3 regions of the Rossellomorea sp. FS2 genome follow, and region 2 is predicted to be linked to each of the others. Evidence: riboswitches for the same ligand, from Rfam matches in the RefSeq annotation. Region 2 holds a riboswitch; each other region holds the start of a gene.
The links. Region 2 has a riboswitch for lysine ahead of ACNA6I_RS01075 (aspartate kinase). Riboswitches for the same ligand answer to the same signal wherever they lie in the genome.
Positions count from the first base shown of each region.

Region 1: it holds a riboswitch for lysine, as region 2 does, so the genes downstream of both, ACNA6I_RS21840 (transporter substrate-binding domain-containing protein) here and ACNA6I_RS01075 (aspartate kinase) in region 2, are expected to answer to the same signal.
Region 3: it holds a riboswitch for lysine, as region 2 does, so the genes downstream of both, ACNA6I_RS18615 (Na+/H+ antiporter NhaC family protein) here and ACNA6I_RS01075 (aspartate kinase) in region 2, are expected to answer to the same signal.

Region 1 covers NZ_JBLRVS010000007.1:492,051-498,715, reverse strand. The annotation lists gene ACNA6I_RS21855 (2-keto-3-deoxygluconate permease) at 1-726, opposite strand, end outside; gene ACNA6I_RS21850 (PrpR N-terminal domain-containing protein) at 893-2,569, opposite strand; gene ACNA6I_RS21845 (GGDEF domain-containing protein) at 2,654-3,784, opposite strand; lysine riboswitch at 3,972-4,155, shown strand; gene ACNA6I_RS21840 (transporter substrate-binding domain-containing protein) at 4,264-5,094, shown strand; gene ACNA6I_RS21835 (amino acid ABC transporter permease) at 5,135-5,860, shown strand; gene ACNA6I_RS21830 (amino acid ABC transporter ATP-binding protein) at 5,879-6,622, shown strand.
Region 2 covers NZ_JBLRVS010000001.1:212,819-219,483, reverse strand. The annotation lists gene ACNA6I_RS01085 (succinate dehydrogenase cytochrome b558 subunit) at 43-654, opposite strand; gene ACNA6I_RS01080 (YslB family protein) at 985-1,425, shown strand; gene ACNA6I_RS01075 (aspartate kinase) at 1,476-2,714, opposite strand; lysine riboswitch at 2,903-3,081, opposite strand; gene uvrC (excinuclease ABC subunit UvrC) at 3,125-4,927, opposite strand; gene ACNA6I_RS01065 (hypothetical protein) at 5,042-5,260, shown strand; gene trxA (thioredoxin) at 5,784-6,098, opposite strand; gene ACNA6I_RS01055 (electron transfer flavoprotein subunit alpha/FixB family protein) at 6,317-6,665, opposite strand, start outside.
Region 3 covers NZ_JBLRVS010000005.1:435,487-442,151, reverse strand. The annotation lists gene ACNA6I_RS18620 (sodium-dependent transporter) at 1-1,087, opposite strand, end outside; gene ACNA6I_RS18615 (Na+/H+ antiporter NhaC family protein) at 1,341-2,906, opposite strand; lysine riboswitch at 3,021-3,202, opposite strand; gene ACNA6I_RS18610 (HD-GYP domain-containing protein) at 3,336-4,445, opposite strand; gene ACNA6I_RS18605 (bifunctional metallophosphatase/5'-nucleotidase) at 4,581-5,942, opposite strand; gene ACNA6I_RS18600 (DUF72 domain-containing protein) at 5,986-6,665, opposite strand, start outside.

The DNA of each region.
Region 1 (6,665 bases), on a different contig from region 2:
CCCTGCAGTCCCTGTTATGAATACCGTCATGAGCCCGAGTGCAACCCCTGATAATCCGCCTTCGACAATAGCCTTGAAGTTGATTCCCATCCCTAATGCAAAGGCGAAGAACGGAATCAGCATAGAGCTACCGGTATTAAGGAAATCTCTCATTTCTCCATCGAGGTTACCCAAGATCATTCCGATGATGATGGGAAGCAGGACCGAAATGAATGCGGTGACAGAGAATAATCCGTCCACAAAGCCCATGGCTCCGAAGATAGAGAGCGCTACCATTGTAAGGAAGGGTCCGTCATTCAACGCAAGCAATGAGTATGCCGCCCTGTCCGTTTTATCTCCGTATTGGCCAACAAGCGCCATATAAAGTCCACCGTTACTATTCGTCATGGAGGCAATGACGGCAATAGGTGCCAACCCCATCCAAAGTCCATTCTCACCAGCAAACATATAGGCTAGCAATCCAACTGCCGCCCCTACTAGCCATTTTACGGATAACAGCACTGCTCCTTTTCCAAGACTGACCCCTACATTCCTGACGTTGATCTGTGCGCCGGTACATAATAGAAATAAAGCGATAAGCGTACCGGCACCGTCTACGAACAATGCCTGTGTGAAGTTCCCGATTCTCAGCAGATCTGGAGCGATGGTGTTGATTGTTGCAGAAAGCAACAAAGGTACAACCATCATCCCACCTGGGATTCGGTTTAAGGTTGATTTGATCTTCATTTTAACATCCCCTTATGTGTATGTCGTGAATAATCTCTCGGTAAACCGCTTACAATCTACATAATAGAACTTTGTATCTAATTTTGCAACACTAATAATATATTTATTTTTATTTAATAATTATTGTTGCAAAATGAAACAAAAAAAGAAGAGCCCCGATGGCTCTTCAATTCTCTTCATTCAGTTTTCTCCACAATGTAGATCGATTAATGCCCAGACGCTTCGAAGCGCGGGATTGATTCCCGTTTTCCTCAGCCAAAACCGTTTCTATAATCCTTTTTTCGATTTGTCTGAGTGTCCCGTCGACTGATGTGGAATGAATCGATGTTTTTTTGCATGATAGCAACATTTCTGTTTGTGCTTTTTCTATATAATATCCGTCGGCTTTCTGTGCCAATTCATGGATCGCTTGCTTCAGTTCATGGAGATTCCCGGGCCAATCATATTCCTTCAACAAGGTCATGGCTTCAGGCTTTATCCCTACGGTTTCACTTCCGTTTTGAGCATGTAAGGCCGTTAAGAAATAATGGGCGAAGACCGGGATGTCCTCTTTTCGTCTTGATAATGGGGCTAAGTGGATACTTTGCGTTTCGATCGTTACATCCTGCCCGGCATCTTCCTGGATAAATATGACCTGCATACGATGAGAATAGGATGTCAACAAACTCGTGAATTCTTCCACGTGCTGGCTTTTATCCTGGTTTAGAACCACAATGCTCCCTGCCTGGATAGGCAAAAGGATTTGTTTCAATTCGCTCAAAGCATGTTCATCGAGCAAAGCGGCGTCGATGCTGATTAGAGGAGCGGCGTGCCCAAATCGTTGGTGGTGAATGTTTTCTGCCACCGTCGATTTGCCTGTTCCTTTATCACCGATGATGGAGAGTGGCATTGAGCTCAGTCGTTTCAATTGTCTAGCCAGATCCCGTGAATAGAGGCTTTCTCCAATTATTGGAGAGGCATTCGGTCCAATATCGATCGATATCGGCTTCCTGTCGGATGGGTTTCCTCTGACAAAGCACATCATTCCGGCTTTCGTATCCGTGAGTTTGAAAAGTTGAACCACTAAAAACTGGTTCCCGTGTTCAAGTTTCAACCACTGGTTCTTTCCTGTACTCAACACATCTTCCAGTGGGAGTTTAATGGTTGATTGGGTTAAGGCATTGTCATCAAGATACGCACGGTAAGCCGCATTTCGCTCATGAATCAGGAGGTCTTTTCCGATTACGGCAGTTGGGTAAGGGAATTCATGAAAAAGCTGATGGAAGATATCGTAATTATGCCTTACCTTTTTGGAAAGCTGGAAAGCACGTCTTCCTTCCTCAATTGCTTGGATCAATGCCTCTTTTCCTGAAGTGATGAGCACTCCATGAAGGCCCATGGATTCGGCAGCTTGCACGGTTACCACATCTCCTATGATGGATTCATAACCGGCTTCCTTGAGGGATTCGAGGAGTGGCTTCACTTCCGTCCTGTTGGCAATGGTCTTTACTTCAATGTCGTATTCAAGGATATTGCAAAGAGTTGCGGCCCCTTGTGTAACAGACGCAAATCCGACTAGCGCGACTTTCTTTCCGATGTTTTTAATCAGCGTAAAGACGCGTAGCATATCGTAGCCTGATATTTGAATATGGATCACCGGTAGGGAAGCAACCTGTTCGATTGCCAGTGCCGTGCCCCCGCGGCTGATGATGATATCGTACTCCTCCAGCATCGTTTGACGTGCAAAGTCAGCTCCCTCCTCGAGGTTGGCGACAGTGACGTCCATCTTCACGTCTGGAGGGAGGTCAAGCTGCTTGCTGACTTCAGCCATTCCGCTATAAGGTGCTATTAAGAGAGCTTTCATGTCCGACATACTCCTAATCTGTTGCATATTTAAACACTATTATGTCACACCTGGGGACTGATGTCACGAGGAGGTATCCGCCGGTCACCATCTCTTGAATTGATTACGGCCCGCTTTTTTTGCTTCATACAAGGCTTCATCACAACAGGCATAAAGCTCTTCCAAGGTTGAGGTCTCGAAGGTGGTGATGCCTATACTGACTTGATATGGGACGATGCTCTTGGTTGAGTGGAGAGAAGAAATCAATTGTTCAGTAAAGCGATTTGAAGCCTCTATCCCTTTATCAACAAGCAAGATGGCGAATTCATCTCCACCATATCGTCCAAACAGGTCCTTATCCGTTAATTGACCCTGTATCGTTGTGGTCATATCTTGAAGGACTTGATCCCCTGCCAAGTGACCATATGTATCGTTGATCTGTTTAAAATGATCGACATCAAAGAGAAGGAACGAGTGTTGCAACCCTTTTTTGTTGTGACGAACAAGATCTTCTGCGCTTCTGGTGAATGCCCGTCTATTCAGTACTCCTGTCAGATCATCCTGGTTTGCCAGGATGACGAGTTCCCGGTCGACCTTTTCCTTCATCAGAAGAAGGAAGGCAAGATTCATCAAATTCGATAAAACATAAAAAGAAAGCAGGACAATCAATTGAAGGACCCCGGGATTATAAAGGGTAAAGGATTGGATTGGGATGAAAAATGAACTGAATCCCCGGACGATGGAGAAGATGACGCCAACTCCATAAAGCAGGCTCACAACCTTCATCAGAAGGGATGAACTCCTGAAACCGACCAGACAAACCGGTGAAAGGAGGATGGCCGTCAGGAACGAATAGTAGGCGATGCGGACAGACTCTGTATTGTAAAAGATAAATAAGATGGAAAAGCCCATAATCCCGACGATCGTCACATATATATAGATGAGCCTCATCTTAGGACGTAAATAGCCCTGAAGATTCACTAGCGCTGCAACTTCCAAAGATGTCCCCGTATAAAGAACGATGTTGGCCAACCATATCGATAGCACATCGGAAATATCGCCCCGGAACACCATTAAGGATACCGCCAGGATCTGGCAACATTTGGCCAGGAAGAACATATTCAGGGTCATATCCCGCTTGTGGGTAAATCCGTAAGATCCGATCATAATCAGGGTGAATAAGAAGCCGATGAACAGCAGGGCTGTAATGATGGTGGAATCGACATAGATCTCCAATCCGGCACTCTCCTTACTGAAAAATGGTCTGAGTATAGTATATCAAACCTGGGACTTTCTGAGTGGATGTCGATTTGGTAACGGGTGTAATCTTTGGAAATCAGGAAAATAACTAGTTCAATGGATTGACAGTTTCCTGGTTTAATTGTAGACTGTTAGAGAAAATTTAATAAGACCTCGCTATGAATAGTGAGGTAGAGGTGCGATATTTAACAGTCCTTGGCGGAGCTCGAGAAGCGTCGATGTCAGGGAGAAGGAAATGTCGCCGAAGTGGGTTCATATGTCTCGGTATGACCTGCTGGGTCTGCAGTTAAGAGCTGCAGGACTGTCTCAATAAACGTCCCGGTTTATTGAGTTGTGCTATCTCATTGGGGAATAGAGAGGACTTATGGGTGACTTCGTATACTACGGCCTGAGTTGATCTCAGGCCGTTTTTTGTTTGTCCAAAAGCATTTACAAAAAATAGGGGGACGAAAAGAATGAAAAAAAGAGCAACGATCTTCGCATTATTGTTGGTTTCGGCACTGGTTATGTTGGCAGGCTGCGGGAAAAGCGGCGCTTCAGGTTCGGAAGACAAAGACACATTCACTGTAGGTCTTGAAGCAGGATACGCACCATTCAACTGGTCACAGAAATCAGACGCCAATGGAGCGGTTAAAATCAAAGGAAGCAAGGAATATGCCGGCGGGTATGACGTGGAAATGGCGAAAAAGCTTGCAGATAAAATGGGCAAAGAACTCGTTGTTGTGAAAACAGAGTGGGACGGACTCGTTCCTGCCCTGAACTCAGGTAAGATCGACGCCATTGTCGCAGGGATGTCCCCGACAGCTGAGCGTAAAAAAGCCATCGACTTCTCTGATAACTACTACAAATCCGATCTTGTGATGGTCGTGAAAAAAGGCGGTAAATATGAAGGAGCCAAGTCGATCCAAGACTTCAAAGGGGCTAAGGTGACAGCACAATTGAACACCTTCCACTACTCTGTGATCGATCAGATCAAAGGGGTTTCCAAAGAAACAGCCATGGATAACTTCCCTGCCATGAGGGTTGCCCTTCAATCAGGCATTATCGATGGATATGTATCGGAACGTCCGGAAGCAGTGAGTGCTTCAACAGCAAATGACGATTTCGCCATGGTTGAATTCAATGATGGGTTCAAAACATCAGAAGATGATACGGCCGTAGCTGTAGGAGTGGAAAAAGGAAGCGACCTCACGGAAGAAATCAATAAAGCATTGAAAGATATTTCAGAAGATGAACGTACAGAGATCATGGATCAGGCCATCAAGAACCAGCCTGCAGAACAGTAATCATGTTGCCGGTCAGGCAATATGAAGAAGGAGGAGAACAATGAGCTTAGAGTGGATCATCAGAATTATTACAGACAACTGGGCCATGTTCTTGCGAGGAGCGGGTGTGACCTTGTTGATCGCCTTTGTCGGTACCGTGATCGGTGCCGCCATAGGCCTGTTGGCAGGCGTCATCCGGACCATCCCTGTCCCTGAACGCGGACCGAAGAAGGTCATCCTCAAAGTCGTGAACATCGTATTATCCATCTACATCGAATTCTTCCGGGGCACGCCGATGATTGTACAGGCAATGGTCATCTATTACGGTTCGGCCATGGCCTTCGGATTCGATATGAACGTCATGGTGGCGGCTTTCATCGTCGTCTCCATCAATACGGGTGCCTATATGGCCGAAATCGTCCGCGGTGGGATCATCTCCATCGACAAGGGGCAATTCGAGGCTGCCCAGGCCATCGGGATGAACCATGTGCAGACGATGTGGAATGTCGTCATGCCTCAGGTCATCCGTAATATCCTGCCGGCAACGGGGAATCATTTTATCATCAACATCAAAGATACATCCGTCCTGAATGTCATTTCTGTATCGGAGCTGTACTTCCTGACCAAATCCGTGGCAGGGAACAATTTCCGTTACTTCGAATCATTCTTCGTCGCATGTATGATCTACTTCGTCATGACATTCGCCGTGACCAAGATCCTCCGTCACTTCGAGAAGAAGCTCGACGGACCGGACAGCTATACAATGGTAGATGCGAAAGCCAAATAAGGAGAAGGAGGAAGCCCTGTGGAAAACGTCATAGACATCCAGCATTTGAACAAATCCTTCGGCACCCATGAAGTGCTCAAGGACATCGACTTTTCAGTGAAAAAAGGGGAAGTGGTGAGCATCATCGGTTCCTCCGGTTCCGGTAAATCCACCCTTCTCCGCTGCATCAATCTGTTGGAAAAACCGAGCGGCGGTCAGATCATCTACAACGGGGAGAATATCCTCGACAGCAAGCATGATATCTTCGCATACCGCCAAAACCTGGGCATGGTGTTCCAGCAGTTCAACCTGTTCAACAACCACAATGTCTTGAAGAACTGCGTCGTCGGCCAGGTCAAGGTACTGAAGCGCTCCAAAGAGGAAGCGGAAAAGGTCGCCTTGAAATACTTGGACGTCGTTGGCATGAGCCAATATGTCAACGCCAGCCCGAAACAGCTCTCAGGGGGCCAGAAGCAGCGCGTCGCCATCGCGCGCGCCCTTTCCATGGAGCCGGATGTCATGCTCTTCGATGAGCCGACATCCGCACTCGATCCTGAGATGGTCGGTGAAGTATTAAGGGTCATGAAGGAGCTAGCCGGATCCGGCCTCACCATGCTCATCGTGACGCACGAAATGGAATTCGCCAAGGAAGTATCCGACCGCGTCGTCTTCATGGACAAAGGCGTCATCGCCGAAGAAGGCCCGCCGGAACAGATCTTCAACCATCCGAAGCAGGAGCGTACGAGGGAGTTTTTGAAGCGAACATTAAAACAACTTAGCTGATTTATAAAGTTCAACTGAAAATCCGAATTCTCTTTTTTGTATA
Region 2 (6,665 bases):
ACCAAACTTCAGAGCACTTGCATGATCTATTGAATGTGTTCCTTATACGATAAAAGCAAAGATGGCGCGCATACCCACGATGGAAAGCGCAAGGAAGATCCCGATCGTCACGTATGTAGCGATGCGCTGTGAACGCGGTGTGACCGTGATTCCCCAGCTGACGCAGAATGACCATAGGCCATTGGCGAAGTGGAAGATCGTAGACAGGACACCCAGCACGTAGAATGCGACCATGAATGGGTTGGAGAATATCTCCTCCATCATTTGGAAGTTCACTGTCGCGCCGAAGAATACAGCGACCCGTGTCTGCCAGACATGCCATGTGACGAAGATGAACGTGATGACGCCGGATACACGTTGAAGAAGGAACATCCAGTTACGGAAGAATCCGAATCTGCTGGCGTTATTCTTGGACGTGAACGCAATGTAGATTCCATAGATTGCATGGAAGTACAATGGAAGGAATATGATGAAGATCTCCAGGAAATAGCGGAAAGGTAGACTTTCCATGAAATGTGCTGCCTGGTTGAACGACTCTTCCCCGCCAGTGGCAAAATGGTTCACCACTAAATGTTGCGTTAAGAATAATCCAACCGGAATCACACCTAGTAATGAATGAAGCCTGCGAAAATTAAACTCTCGATTTCCAGCCATGATTTACCCCCCTTAATCATAAAATATGAATCTTCCAACTAATCTCCGCATAAAAATTAGATTTTTATTCATATTTTATATTGTAACAATTATGTGACACATCCATTTTACTCCCATGGAGTGACAGCGTCAAGAAAACGTATACATAAATTCGACAATATCGGAAAAATAATTTCGTCCGGAAATTGTCACAAAATCGTAAGAAAATTCAATCAAAACAGACAGGATTTATTATTGCGGCAAAATATCCCATGAACACTTTTTTTCGAGTATGGGATGATTAATTCCCCTCTCATGTATATAATAGTTTTATAGAAAGAGGGGATATATTTGGAACAGAAAAAAGAAGAAGTCGTAGAGTCCCAGTCCGTTCCCATCTTCGGATATGAACTGATACGCGATCTGCTGCTACCCGATATCCTCGGGAAACACACACCCGATATTCTGTACTGGGGCGGAAAACAGCTTGCCAGGAAATTCCCCCTGCCATCCAATGATGAACTGATATCTTTCTTCCGTGAAGCAGGATGGGGAGATCTCGCCATCATCGACCAGAAGAAGAACGAAATCACGTTCGAACTCAGCGGGGAATTCGTCAAGCGCCGCAATTCATTGAAATCGGATGCCTCCTTCAAATTGGAAACGGGCTTCCTTGCCGAATTTGTCCAAATGCAGAATAAATTCGTCACAGAAGCGACTGATGAACTACATAAGCGAAACCAGACCGTCAAGATCACAGCTGTCTGGGATGACAAAGACCGGGTCGAATGACCACAGAAGGCAGGCCCGCTCCCATGAGGAGCGGGCCTGCCTTTTGATGATCACAGAGTGATTTCTTCCACTTTCACTTCATCAAGATGGAAAGAGGAGTGCAGCACCTGTGCCGCTTTATTCATGAGATCCTCGTCCACGACGACGGATACTTTGATTTCAGATGTGCTCACCATCTTGATGGTGATCCCGTTATCTGCGAGCACTTCGAACATTTCTGCTGCGACACCAGGATTCGAGATCATGCCCGATCCTACGATGGATACCTTCGACAGTCCCCCTTCATGTTCCACATGGGTGAAGCCGAGGGATTCTTTGTGCTGTTCAAGGACCTCGAGGGTCTCTTCAAGATCATGCCCTTTGATGGAGAACGACAGATTGGTCGTATTTTGTTCTGTTTGACTCTGGATGATGATATCGACATTCAGGTGATGCTCCGCCAGTGTGGTGAAGATCGATGACAGCCCCTTCAACGCATTATTCAGACCGAAGACCGTCACCCTTGTGATTTCATTCTCGAACGCTACGCCGCGTACAACTAGATTTTGTTCCATGCTTGCTTCCTCCTCAATATAAGTACCTTCGATCCTCTCGATGCTTGAACGGACTTCTAATGGAATCTGATAGTTTTTGGCAAATTCCACGGCCCTCGGATGGAGGACGCCCGCCCCAAGATTGGCAAGCTCCAGCATTTCATCATAGGAGATGCTGGAAAGCTTCCTGGCTCCTTTTATATAACGGGGGTCGGATGTGTAGACCCCATCTACGTCCGTATAAATATCGCAGCGTTCCGCCTTCAGGGCTGCTGCGATGGCGACGGCCGTCGTATCGGATCCGCCCCGGCCAAGGGTGGTGATTTCTCCTGATGCAGTCATTCCCTGGAATCCTGCCACGATGACGACCTTCCCTTCATACAGATGGGATGCCAATTTTTCCGTGTGGATATTGGTGATCCTGGCATTGCTGTGGATGGACTCCGTCTCGATCCCGGCCTGCCAGCCCGTAAACGAAATGGCATCCTGGCCGACTTGGATAAGGGCCATCGTCAATAGTGAGATGGTCACCTGCTCTCCTGTAGACAGAAGCATATCCATTTCACGTTTGCTCGGCTGCGAGCAGATTTCCTTTGCCATGCCTACAAGGGCATCCGTCGTTTTTCCCATTGCTGAAACGACGACGACGACGTCATTCCCCTTTTCCTTCTCTTCCACCACACGTGAAGCCACATGCTGAATTCGTTCCACTGATCCCACCGAAGTTCCGCCAAATTTCTGAACGATTATACCCAATGCTTCTCCCTCTTTCTTCTTGATTGGATGCGGAGCACCCTGATGGACTAGAGCTACTATCTGATTCCGGCTTTTGGCATCCCCATGTCGGGGACACCGTCATGCAGCAGGTATAAAAAAAAGCAATGAGACGAAGCATCTCATTGCTTTTTGAACACTGCATACGAACAAAAAAGGTTCAGTCGGCATTGTGAGATAGCTCTCCAAGATGAATCATCTTGACAATCCTGCATCTATTAAATGCAGAACCAGCGCAGCCGATATGAGTGCGGCTTCACTTCGGCGGTCCTCCCCTTTCCAGTCACATCTCCAGAGCTCATACTCTTCCGTGAACCGTACTATTGAAGTCCGCACCTCTATCACCACTTAAAAAGTGATAATGTTTTTAATTTTTGTTCATTATAGCACAATCATTTTGGGGTATCAACGTCCTTTTCACCATTATCATGAAGTTTTTCATGAAGTTGCATGGCGACACGCTCCGGGATCCCAAGCTCCCTGAACTCTTCCAAGGTTGCATCCTTCATCCGTTTCATCGATCCGAAATGTTTCAACAGCTGTTTTTTACGCTTCGGACCGATTCCATCAATATCATCCAGCATGGATTGGAACGCACTCTTCCCCCTGAGCTGGCGATGGAAGGTGATGGCGAACCGGTGGACTTCATCCTGTATGCGCTGAAGCAGATAAAATTCCTGGCTCCGTTTCTCCAAAGGAATGATCTGGAGGGGATTCCCGTACAGCAGTTCCGATGTCTGATGCTTGTCGTCCTTTGCGAGGCCGCCTAGAGGAACATCAAGACCCAGTTCATTCTCCAGCACTTCCCGGGCCGCTTCGATCTGTCCCTTCCCGCCATCGATGACAATCAGGTCAGGGAGGGGCAGTCCTTCTTTCAATACCCTCGCATACCTTCTCCGGATCACTTCCCTCATGGATTCATAGTCATCCGGTCCGGTGACGGTCTTGATCTTGTACTTCCGGTATTCCTTCTTAGCCGGCTTCCCGTCCAGGAACACGATCATGGCCGAGACGGGATCCGATCCCTGGATATTGGAGTTATCGAATGCCTCGATCCGGAATGGCGTATAGATCCCCATCTGTTCACCGAGTCTTTCGACCGCTTTGATCGTACGGTCTTCATCCCGTTCGATCAGGGCAAACTTCTCATTCAGTGCCTGCTTGGCATTTTTCTCGGCAAGGCGCACCAGTTCCTTCTTCTTCCCGCGCTTCGGCTGGACGGTCCTTACTTCAAGGAGTTTCTCCACGAGTTCTACATCGATTCCTTCCGGGAGGAAAATTTCCTTCGGTTTGAAGTGATTGGACTTGGAATAAAACTGGCCGAGGAATGTAAGGAACTCATCCTCCGGTTCATTATAGATCGGGAACAGGGAAACATCCCGTTCGATGAGTTTCCCTTGCCGCACGAAGAACACCTGGACGCACATCCAGCCCTTGTCGATGCCGTAACCGAACACATCGCGATCGGTGAAATCCGTCATGGTCATCTTTTGTTTTTCCATCGTTGCCTCGATATGCTGGATCTGATCCCTGAACTCCATGGCACGCTCGAATTCCATCTTTTCAGAGGCTTCCTGCATCTTCACGGAAAGCTGTTCCTTGATTTCCTTATAGCCGCCATTCAGGAAACGGGCGATTTCATCCGTCATCTCGCGGTAGGTTTCATTATTCACTTCCTTGATGCACGGCGCCAGGCATTGTCCCATATGGTAGTAAAGGCATGCCCTGTCCGGCAGCGTGGTACATTTTCGCAGGGGATACAGGCGATCGAGCAATTTTTTCGTTTCGTTCGCGGCTCCTGCGTTCGGATACGGACCGAAGTACCGTCCTTTTCCGCGCTGTACCTTGCGGGTGGTGATGAGTCTTGGGTGACGCTCGTTGGTCAGCTTGATGAACGGGTAGCTTTTATCGTCTTTGAGCATGACGTTGTATTTCGGGTCATACTTCTTGATCAGATTCATTTCGAGCACGAGTGCTTCGAGGTCAGATGAAGTCATGATGTATTCAAAGTCCTCGATTTCACCGACGAGGCGCTGGGTTTTCGCATCATGGGACCCGGTGAAGTAGGACCGAACCCGATTTTTCAGCACCTTGGCTTTTCCTACGTAGATGATCGTCCCTTGACGATCTTTCATGAGGTAGCAGCCGGGCTGATCGGGCAAGAGGGCCAATTTATTTGAAATCATTGTATTCACGGTCGCTCTCCCTTTCTTACGATCGTTCATGGTTGTCGATCAGTTGTTTCCTTTTACTTGAAGTATACACGAATTGGCGGAGCACTTCTATGATTGGGGCTTTGGTGAGGGAGGATGTTCTATTTTCGTATCGAGCGTACTTTCTTATTGGATTGCTGGTCCTATTCGGGATATGGTGAGCGGTTGGGATTAGACCGTTTCATTGCGCTTCGGGCACTTGCTTTCCACGGGGAGGGTGTCGAGCCTCCTCGGCAGGCCTGCGGGGTCTCGATCATCCCTCTTTTCCCGTTGGAGTCAAGCGCCCTTCGCTTCATTTCACTCTTTGGTGCTTGATCATTGTGTACTCTTTCTTTAATGGGGTGTGCGGGTACTCCCCTACTATGGGACAGAATATTAGGTAAATCATTTCGGCTCCCTTTTAAAATCGGGTTATCAGGAAAAAGGGGACCGTTCCTTTGCGCTTCGGGCACTCGCTTTCCATGGGGAGGGTGTCGAGCCTCCTCGTGCCTGCGGGGTCTCGATCATCCCTCTTTTCCCATTGGAGTCAAGCGCCCTTCGCTTCATTTCACTCTTTGGTGGTTGATCATTGTGTACTCTTTCTTCATTGGCATATGTGGTATTTCCCTTACTGTGGGACTTGCTGATGAATCGTTTTCCTTTTTCTTTAAGGGTTTGATCATCAGGAAGAATGTAGACCGCTCCATTTCACTCTGAATATTTCTCGTATTTAAAGGACGAATCGCCTGTCTAAATCAAACGGGTATGCATCATCTTTCACATAATGTTCCCCATACCAATTTGTTTAAATAAATCAAAAAAGCATCCGGCTATGGGCCGGATGCTTTTTGTGGCGTCCTTACGCGTGTTTGTTGACTAGTTCAGCAAGTGCTTCTTTCGGTTGGAAACCGATGACTTTATCTACGACTTCTCCGTCTTTTAGGATGACGAGAGTCGGGATGCTCATTACGCCGTATTTTCCTGCTGTTTCTTGGTTTTCGTCCACGTCTACTTTGACGATTTTTACTTTTTCGCCCATTTCGCTGTCCAATTCTTCAAGTACTGGAGCGATCATTTTACAAGGTCCACACCATGGAGCCCAGAAGTCCGCAAGTACAAGACCAGAGTTTGTTTCAGCTGTGAAGTTTTGATCAGTTGCATGTGTAATAGCCATTTAAATGTGCCTCCCAAATCTTAAAATGTATCGTAAGTATATCACCGTAACCGGTAGGATGCTATAAATCTGCTCGTAGCTACTTTCCCCCTGCCGGCAGCGGTTTATACCCCATTCCAATAAAATAAGGAGCAAGCATCCGCCACTCCTTATTCTTCTTTTCTTATCCTATGTGTTCATCCGGTGAAATTCCACCCTGACACCCAGTCCTTTTTAGATCAGGAAGAAGAAACTTTCAGCTTTTTGAACTCTTCCGTGAGAAGCGGTACCACTTCGAACAGGTCTCCAACGATTCCGTAGTCGGCTACATTGAAGATGTTCGCTTCCGGGTCTTTGTTGATGGCGACAATGACCTTGGAGTTGGACATTCCCGCAAGATGCTGGATCGCTCCGGAAATCCCGCAGGCGATGTAAAGATCCGGTGTGACGACTTTGCCGGTTTGCCCGATTTGAAGGGAGTAATCGCAGTAGTCTGCATCACACGCGCCCCTTGATGCCCCGACGGCACCGCCAAGGACGTCGGCAAGTTCTTTGAGGGGGTTGAACCCGTCTTCACTCTTCACGCCG
Region 3 (6,665 bases), on a different contig from region 2:
GTCCACCGCCGAACAAGACAGCCTTCTTGCGGGAGATTCCAAATTTCTCTGAGACCGCTGCGACATATGTCTCTGTGATTGAAATAAGAGAGGTCAAACCGGCTAAGACGAGAGATGCGAAGAAAAGGAAGCCGAATAACCCATTGAGTGCAGGAAAAGAATTGATGATCTGCGGAAACACTACAAAGGCGAGACCAACGCCCCCACTAACGACATCCTGGACGGAAAGACCTTGGGATTGAGCCATGAATCCTAGTGCTGCAAAAACCCCAATACCGGCCAGCAACTCAAAACTGGAGTTACCAAATCCAGTGATGAACGCATTGTTGGTGATATCTGACTTCTTCGGAAGATAACTTGAGTACGTAATCATGATGGCGAATGCAATGGATAAACTGAAGAAAATCTGTCCATATGCTGCTACCCATACGCTTGGATCAGCGATCTTTGAGAAATCAGGTTTGAAGAATGCATCCAGACCTTCCATTGCACCAGGAAGAGTGACGGCTCTGATTACAATGATTAAAAAGATAATAACAAGTGCAGGAATGAAAATCTTATTGGCTACTTCAATTCCTTTCTTAACTCCCCGGAAGAGAATCCCCAACGCCACCGCCCAAACGATGACCAATGGAATGAACACTCCAGGTACAATGCTTCCCGTCTGTCCGGCATCCGCTGACAAATTCAAATATTTCCCGAAAAGAAACCCTTCTGTATCATCTCCCCATCCAAGATTGAAGGAGAATACGCTGTAAGACATGGCCCATGCAATGATGACCGAGTAGTAGGTCGAGATAATAAACGCAATGGCAACCTGCCACCAACCAAGCCATTCAAGCTTGCGGTTCATCCTGAAATAAGAGAGCGGAGCGGACCCTCGATATTTATGCCCGATCGTGAATTCCATGATCAAAAGCGGAATCCCCGCCGTTAAGAGGGCAAATAGATACGGGATGAAGAATGCCCCTCCTCCGTTCTCATAGGCGACTGCCGGGAATCGCCAGATATTCCCTAGTCCGATGGCGGATCCGACAGCCGCCATGATAAAACCTGCACGGGTGCCGAACTGACTGCGATTTTCCATCTTATTTCCCCCTGTGTCATTCCAATCGGATTCGATTGAAATTTTTATATTTTCTGAACATTAAATCTAAAGACAGTATAGCTAGTTCTAGGACAATTGTCAAAGAGATTTTTCATAATTCTGACACATTACAAGAGAATGCATTACTTATTCACCACGCCTCTTTCCCCATGTGAAGATGTACCTGCGGAGAACGGCTGACTCCCCATCATCCCCCAAAAAAAAGAAGCCGGGATGAATTCCCGGCTTCCTGCTAATGCTGTTCTGCCACTGTTTCTGATTTCTTCCCGATCAGGAACGACACACCCACGACAAGCACGATGACCGTCAGCAGCCCGAGCCACGTGTTCTCGGTGAATCCGAGGACAAGATAGCCGACTGCCGCTGCACCCGCTGCAATGAGGGCATATGGCAGCTGGGTGAGGACGTGGTCGATGTGATTGCTCCCTGCTCCGGTGGAGGAAAGGATGGTAGTATCCGAAATCGGAGAGCAGTGGTCTCCGAATACCGCTCCGGCAAGGACGGCCGCCATGGATGGAAGCAGGATCGTGATATCCGTATTGGCCGCAATCTCACCTGCAATCGGGAGAAGCAACCCGAAGGATCCCCAGGAAGTTCCCGTCGAAAAGGCCATGAATCCAGCCACAACGAACAGGATGAAAGGCAGGGCCGCTACAGGTATGCTCGATTGTTCAACGAGACCCGCAAGATACTTCCCTGTCTCCAATTCTCCGATCAGCGTAACGATCGTCCAAGCGAAGAACAGGATGTAAACGGCTGGCAACATCGACTTAACCCCCTCGATGATCCCTTTACCGAGTGCACTCCCTTCCACGCCTTTCATACTCACCTGTCTGAGGAAGAAGAGCAGGGAAACGATAAATCCGACAACCCCTCCGAGAATCAGCGAAAGTGTTACATCGGTGTTCTCGAACACTTTGAGAAGATCGAAGGATCCCACCGCACGGTATCCGGTCCACAGCATGGCACCGACCGTTCCGACGACGAGAGCAACAATCGGCCAGACAAGGTCACCGACTGTTCCCCTTGGGCTGACGGGAAGCTCATTTTTAAGTTCTCCTGGGATTTCTTTTGATGCATCATACAGCTCACCTGTCTGGATCGCTTTCACTTCATGCTCACGCATTTTCCCAAAGTCGATGCCCCTGATGGCAATCAACAATACGAAAAGGATCGTGGCCCAAACGTAAAAGTTCATCGGAACAACTTGCACGAAGGCAGAAAATGCCGAAATGTCGGTCACATTATGCGCAGCCAGGATCGTCCCCATGATGCCGATGATGTACGCCCCCCAGCTTGAAACCGGTGAAACCACACAAATGGGAGCTGAAGTCGAATCAATGATATAGGCAAGTTTTGCCCTTGAAATATTGTGACGGTCCGTGACAGGACGTGCTACCTGACCGACCGCAAGTGCATTAAAATAATCGTCGATGAAGATGATGATACCGAGTACGGCTGCAAGGAGTTGTGCACCCCTGCGGGTCTTCACTCGCTTGATGGCCCATTCACCGAAGGCACGGCTTCCGCCCGTGATATTGATGAATGCCGTGATGATACCAAGCAGAAGCAGGAAAAGGATGATGAAGATATTCCCTTTATTCCATTCTCCATCTGCGTATAGATTCCCGATGAAACCATCCCATACGAGGGAGATCGTTTCTACGATTGAAAAATTGGCTATTAAGAGTGCTGATGCTACAATCCCTACACCGAGGGATAAAAGTACCCTCCGCGTCAGTACGACCATCAAGATGGCCAAGAGTGGCGGGATCAATGAGTAAATGGTGTTTTCCATGAGTTCCTCCTATGAATTGATAGGGGGGAAGTGCTGAAACATGATAGAAGGCAAACAAAAAAGGCAATGATAGAGATACTATCATTACCTTGTCAGTAACGTAAGTGCTCCATCACGATCTGTAGCTCCCCATTATAGAGTACCTCTATAATGACAGTGTCATCCTTTTTCAAGATAACCCCAGCACCCATGCATTCGACATACATGGCTACTTCGGCAAAAGTTCCCTTTCATCTGTTCTCTCAGTTGTCATCCTCAAACAGCTTACTAATGAACCCTGCGCCTCTACCCCATCGGATTGATGATGTGGTTGCTTATAAAATTTTCTATACAACTATATCAAACTGCCGGGTCTTTGACAATGGATATTCCCTATATGGAAATATTTTAAACCATTCAACGCAAAAAAGACCCCACGATAGAGGGGGGTCATGTACGGGAAGGGATCCCGACTTCAAAATCCGGATCAAAGCCCGTGATGATGATATCAAATTCCTTGCTCAAATCGATTTCATAAGGGGTTTCCAGACGTTCTCCCCGCTCTTCGACGATCCGTACAACAGGACGGTCGGTCACCCCTTGATTCTGCTCGGCCACGATGGCTTTCCGATCATCATTCAGCTCGATGATCATCCCATTCGGATAGATGGCCACGGAGCGCCTGAAGGCTTCGATGACCTCCCTGTCGAACAGGGTCCCCGCTCCTGCATAAAGGATCTCGAGCGCCTGATGGGGAAGCATGGCATCCCGGTATACCCGGTTGGAGGTCATGGCGTCAAAGACGTCGGCGACCGCAATGATCTTGGCGAATGGATGGATGTCTTCTTCCTTGATTCCCCTGGGATATCCTGAGCCGTCCAACCTCTCATGGTGCTGATACGCACAGTGCGCTACGAGGATGGACACCGAATGAAGGCCGCGGAGGATTTCAAATCCCCTCTCGGAATGGAGTTTGATTTCAGCAAATTCCGCTTCCGTCAGTCTGCCCGGCTTCATGAGGATTTCCTCCGATATGCACATTTTGCCGATATCATGAAGAATCGCTCCAACCCCGAGCTGTTCGAGCTGCTTTTGGGGAAGATTCAGCTTAAGGCCGATCGAAAGGGTATAGAGTGTCACATTGAACGAATGATGGAAGATATAAGAATCATAGGAGAAAACATCTGTCAGGATCGTCAGAAGGTCATTGTTCTCCTTGACTTCCTGCAGGACGACTCCGATGATGCCAGTCATTTGCCTAGCACTCTCCTCAAACAACACGCTTTTCGGGATGCCCGATTGCTTGACCTGACTGAATGCCTTCTCGATGCTTTTGATCGTCTCCTGTCTCACTTTCTTTGAAACGGTCTCTTTGACCTCGATTCCATGGGAAAGAGAATCTTCGATATAAACATATTGAATATTCAACTCTAACAGCCGCTGAATCATGCGGTCCGTGAGCGGCACGCGATCATGAATCAGCATCTTTCCTCTCATGTTATAGACCGGTGAACCTAGAACCATGCCGGATCTGATGGACCTTGTAGAAATGAGCATCATACTAATCTCCTATATATCCCCTTCATTTTTCGACAAAATTTACTAATATGTCCATTATAAAGGAAACCTGTAATTCTGCAAGGTATAATTACCTATTGCAAGGATTATTCATAGAAGAAAGGAAAACCTGTTGCTTCAATTATTCATTTTGCCGAGTTTCCACCCAAGGACATCCCGCAAGAACTCAGGCATGAAATACTTTTTCGGTTTTGTTTTTAGAGAAGGGAAGAAGTGACCGAATGTAAACATATCCGGCAGTGCCACCTTGTAGCTCTCATGAGGATCAAGACGCTCTCCTTCCACCAACAGATCACCTTCAGTAAAGCTGATATTGGTGTAAACGAATTGCCCGAGGACCTTACCCCTGAATCCCAGACCTTTCACTTCAAGAGCTGGCCACGATTCATTTAAGGTGAGCGTGATGATCTCCTTCAGCTCTTCTCCCGTGAGCGTGATCAGACACGGATTAATCGGGTGTGGCAGGATGTGATGCAGGTCCCTCTTTGTGACGGCCCCTGTTTGCAGGCCTTCCATGAGGAGTCCCGCATTCACGAACGAACAATCGGCATCTGTCCACTCCATGAGCGCTTCACTGAGAAGGAGTGGTAGCGGCGACGGAGCATACCAGTCGACGGAGAGCCCTGTTTTCAGATCAGCAATTTCTTCCTCCAGTAATGCTTGACCCTCCAGTACCCACCTTCGTTTTTCATCCGGCTCAACCCCGGTCTCAGGAAGATCTTCATACGCATAGAGCCCGGCTTTCCTCGTGAGGATTTTCTTGCTTGAAGAATCCACTTCGATCACCATATGACCGACAAAATTCCCGTACTTGCCCGCTGCACCGAGAAGGGTGCCGTTGACCTCCTTCCCTTCCTGAAGGATGTGATGGGTGTGGGCTCCGAGGATGACGTCCACTTCGGGGAACTCCTCCCCGATCCATTCATCATCACGGATGCCCAGATGGGATAAAAGGATGAGCACGTCCACTTTCGGCCTCAGTTCGTCCAACAGCTTCCTCAGCTCAGCGATCGGCTCGGTGACGGTCCAGCCCAGCGCCTGATAAAAAGGATAGAAAGGCGCCGTTAAACCAAGGACCCCGATCTTCACGTCCCCTTTCGTCCGGTAGATCTGATAAGGGGTGACCCAATCCGGCATCGCCATGGATTCGTCGAAGAGGTTCCCAAGGATGACCGGGAATGCCGCTTCATCATACAGGTGATTCAATTCTTCATGATCAAGGGTGATGCCCTCGTTGTTCCCGATCGTGACTCCGTCGTACCCTGCTTCGTTCAGGAACTTGATGTTACCCTTTCCGAGGGTGGCCTCTGTGAGAGGATGGGAGCGATCGACATGATCTCCTACATCAAATACGAAGACCTCTTCTCCTTCGCTCTCATGCAGCAGTCTCCGGTCCTTCATGAGGTCCCTTATCCTCGACCAGTGCTCAAAATGACTATGCAAATCATTGGTGTGATAAATATGGATCGTTTCTTTCAATTAAGTTCACTCCTGTAAGGCTTTGCCTTTTTCTACATGTGCATCAGAACAGATCCAGCTGCTTCGGTGCAAGGCCGCTGTACTGTATTCCAAGCAGTTCGATCATCTGTTTGGCATTATCCGCTGCGTCACCGCCTGAATTATTATTGAAAAGGATATACAGATCCTTCGATTCTTGCTCAAGCTTCCTGATATGGGGAATCCACTCCTCAAGCTCGGCCTGATTATACCGGTAGAGATAACGGACCTCACGCCAGTTTTCCTGACCCGTGTGATTCCAGCCATACACATTCCGTCCGTGGAACCGGATGAGGGTGGCATCTCCATTCGTCGCTTCGACCACTCTTGGGACAGATCCCTCTCCAGCCTGAGGCTCATCACAGATCGAATGGATCCAGTCTTCATCCTTCATGAAACCGAGCGTCCCCTGGCGGAAATCAGGTGAATACCAGCTTTGGTGACGAAACTCAAGAGACACCGGGATCCCCTGCATCTGTTCCCTACAATATCTGATATAGTTCACATTATCTTTTGTACAGTCGAACCATGGCGGGAATTGGAATAGGACCATGGCAAGCTTACCGCTCTCTAGGAATGGAACGAGGGATTCCTTGAATGCCTCAAACATGGCATCCTTTGATTCAAACGGGATCTCACCGCGCTGATGCCCCGTCATCCCCTGATAGGCCTTCACGATGAATCGGAACGCATCAGGTGTTTCAT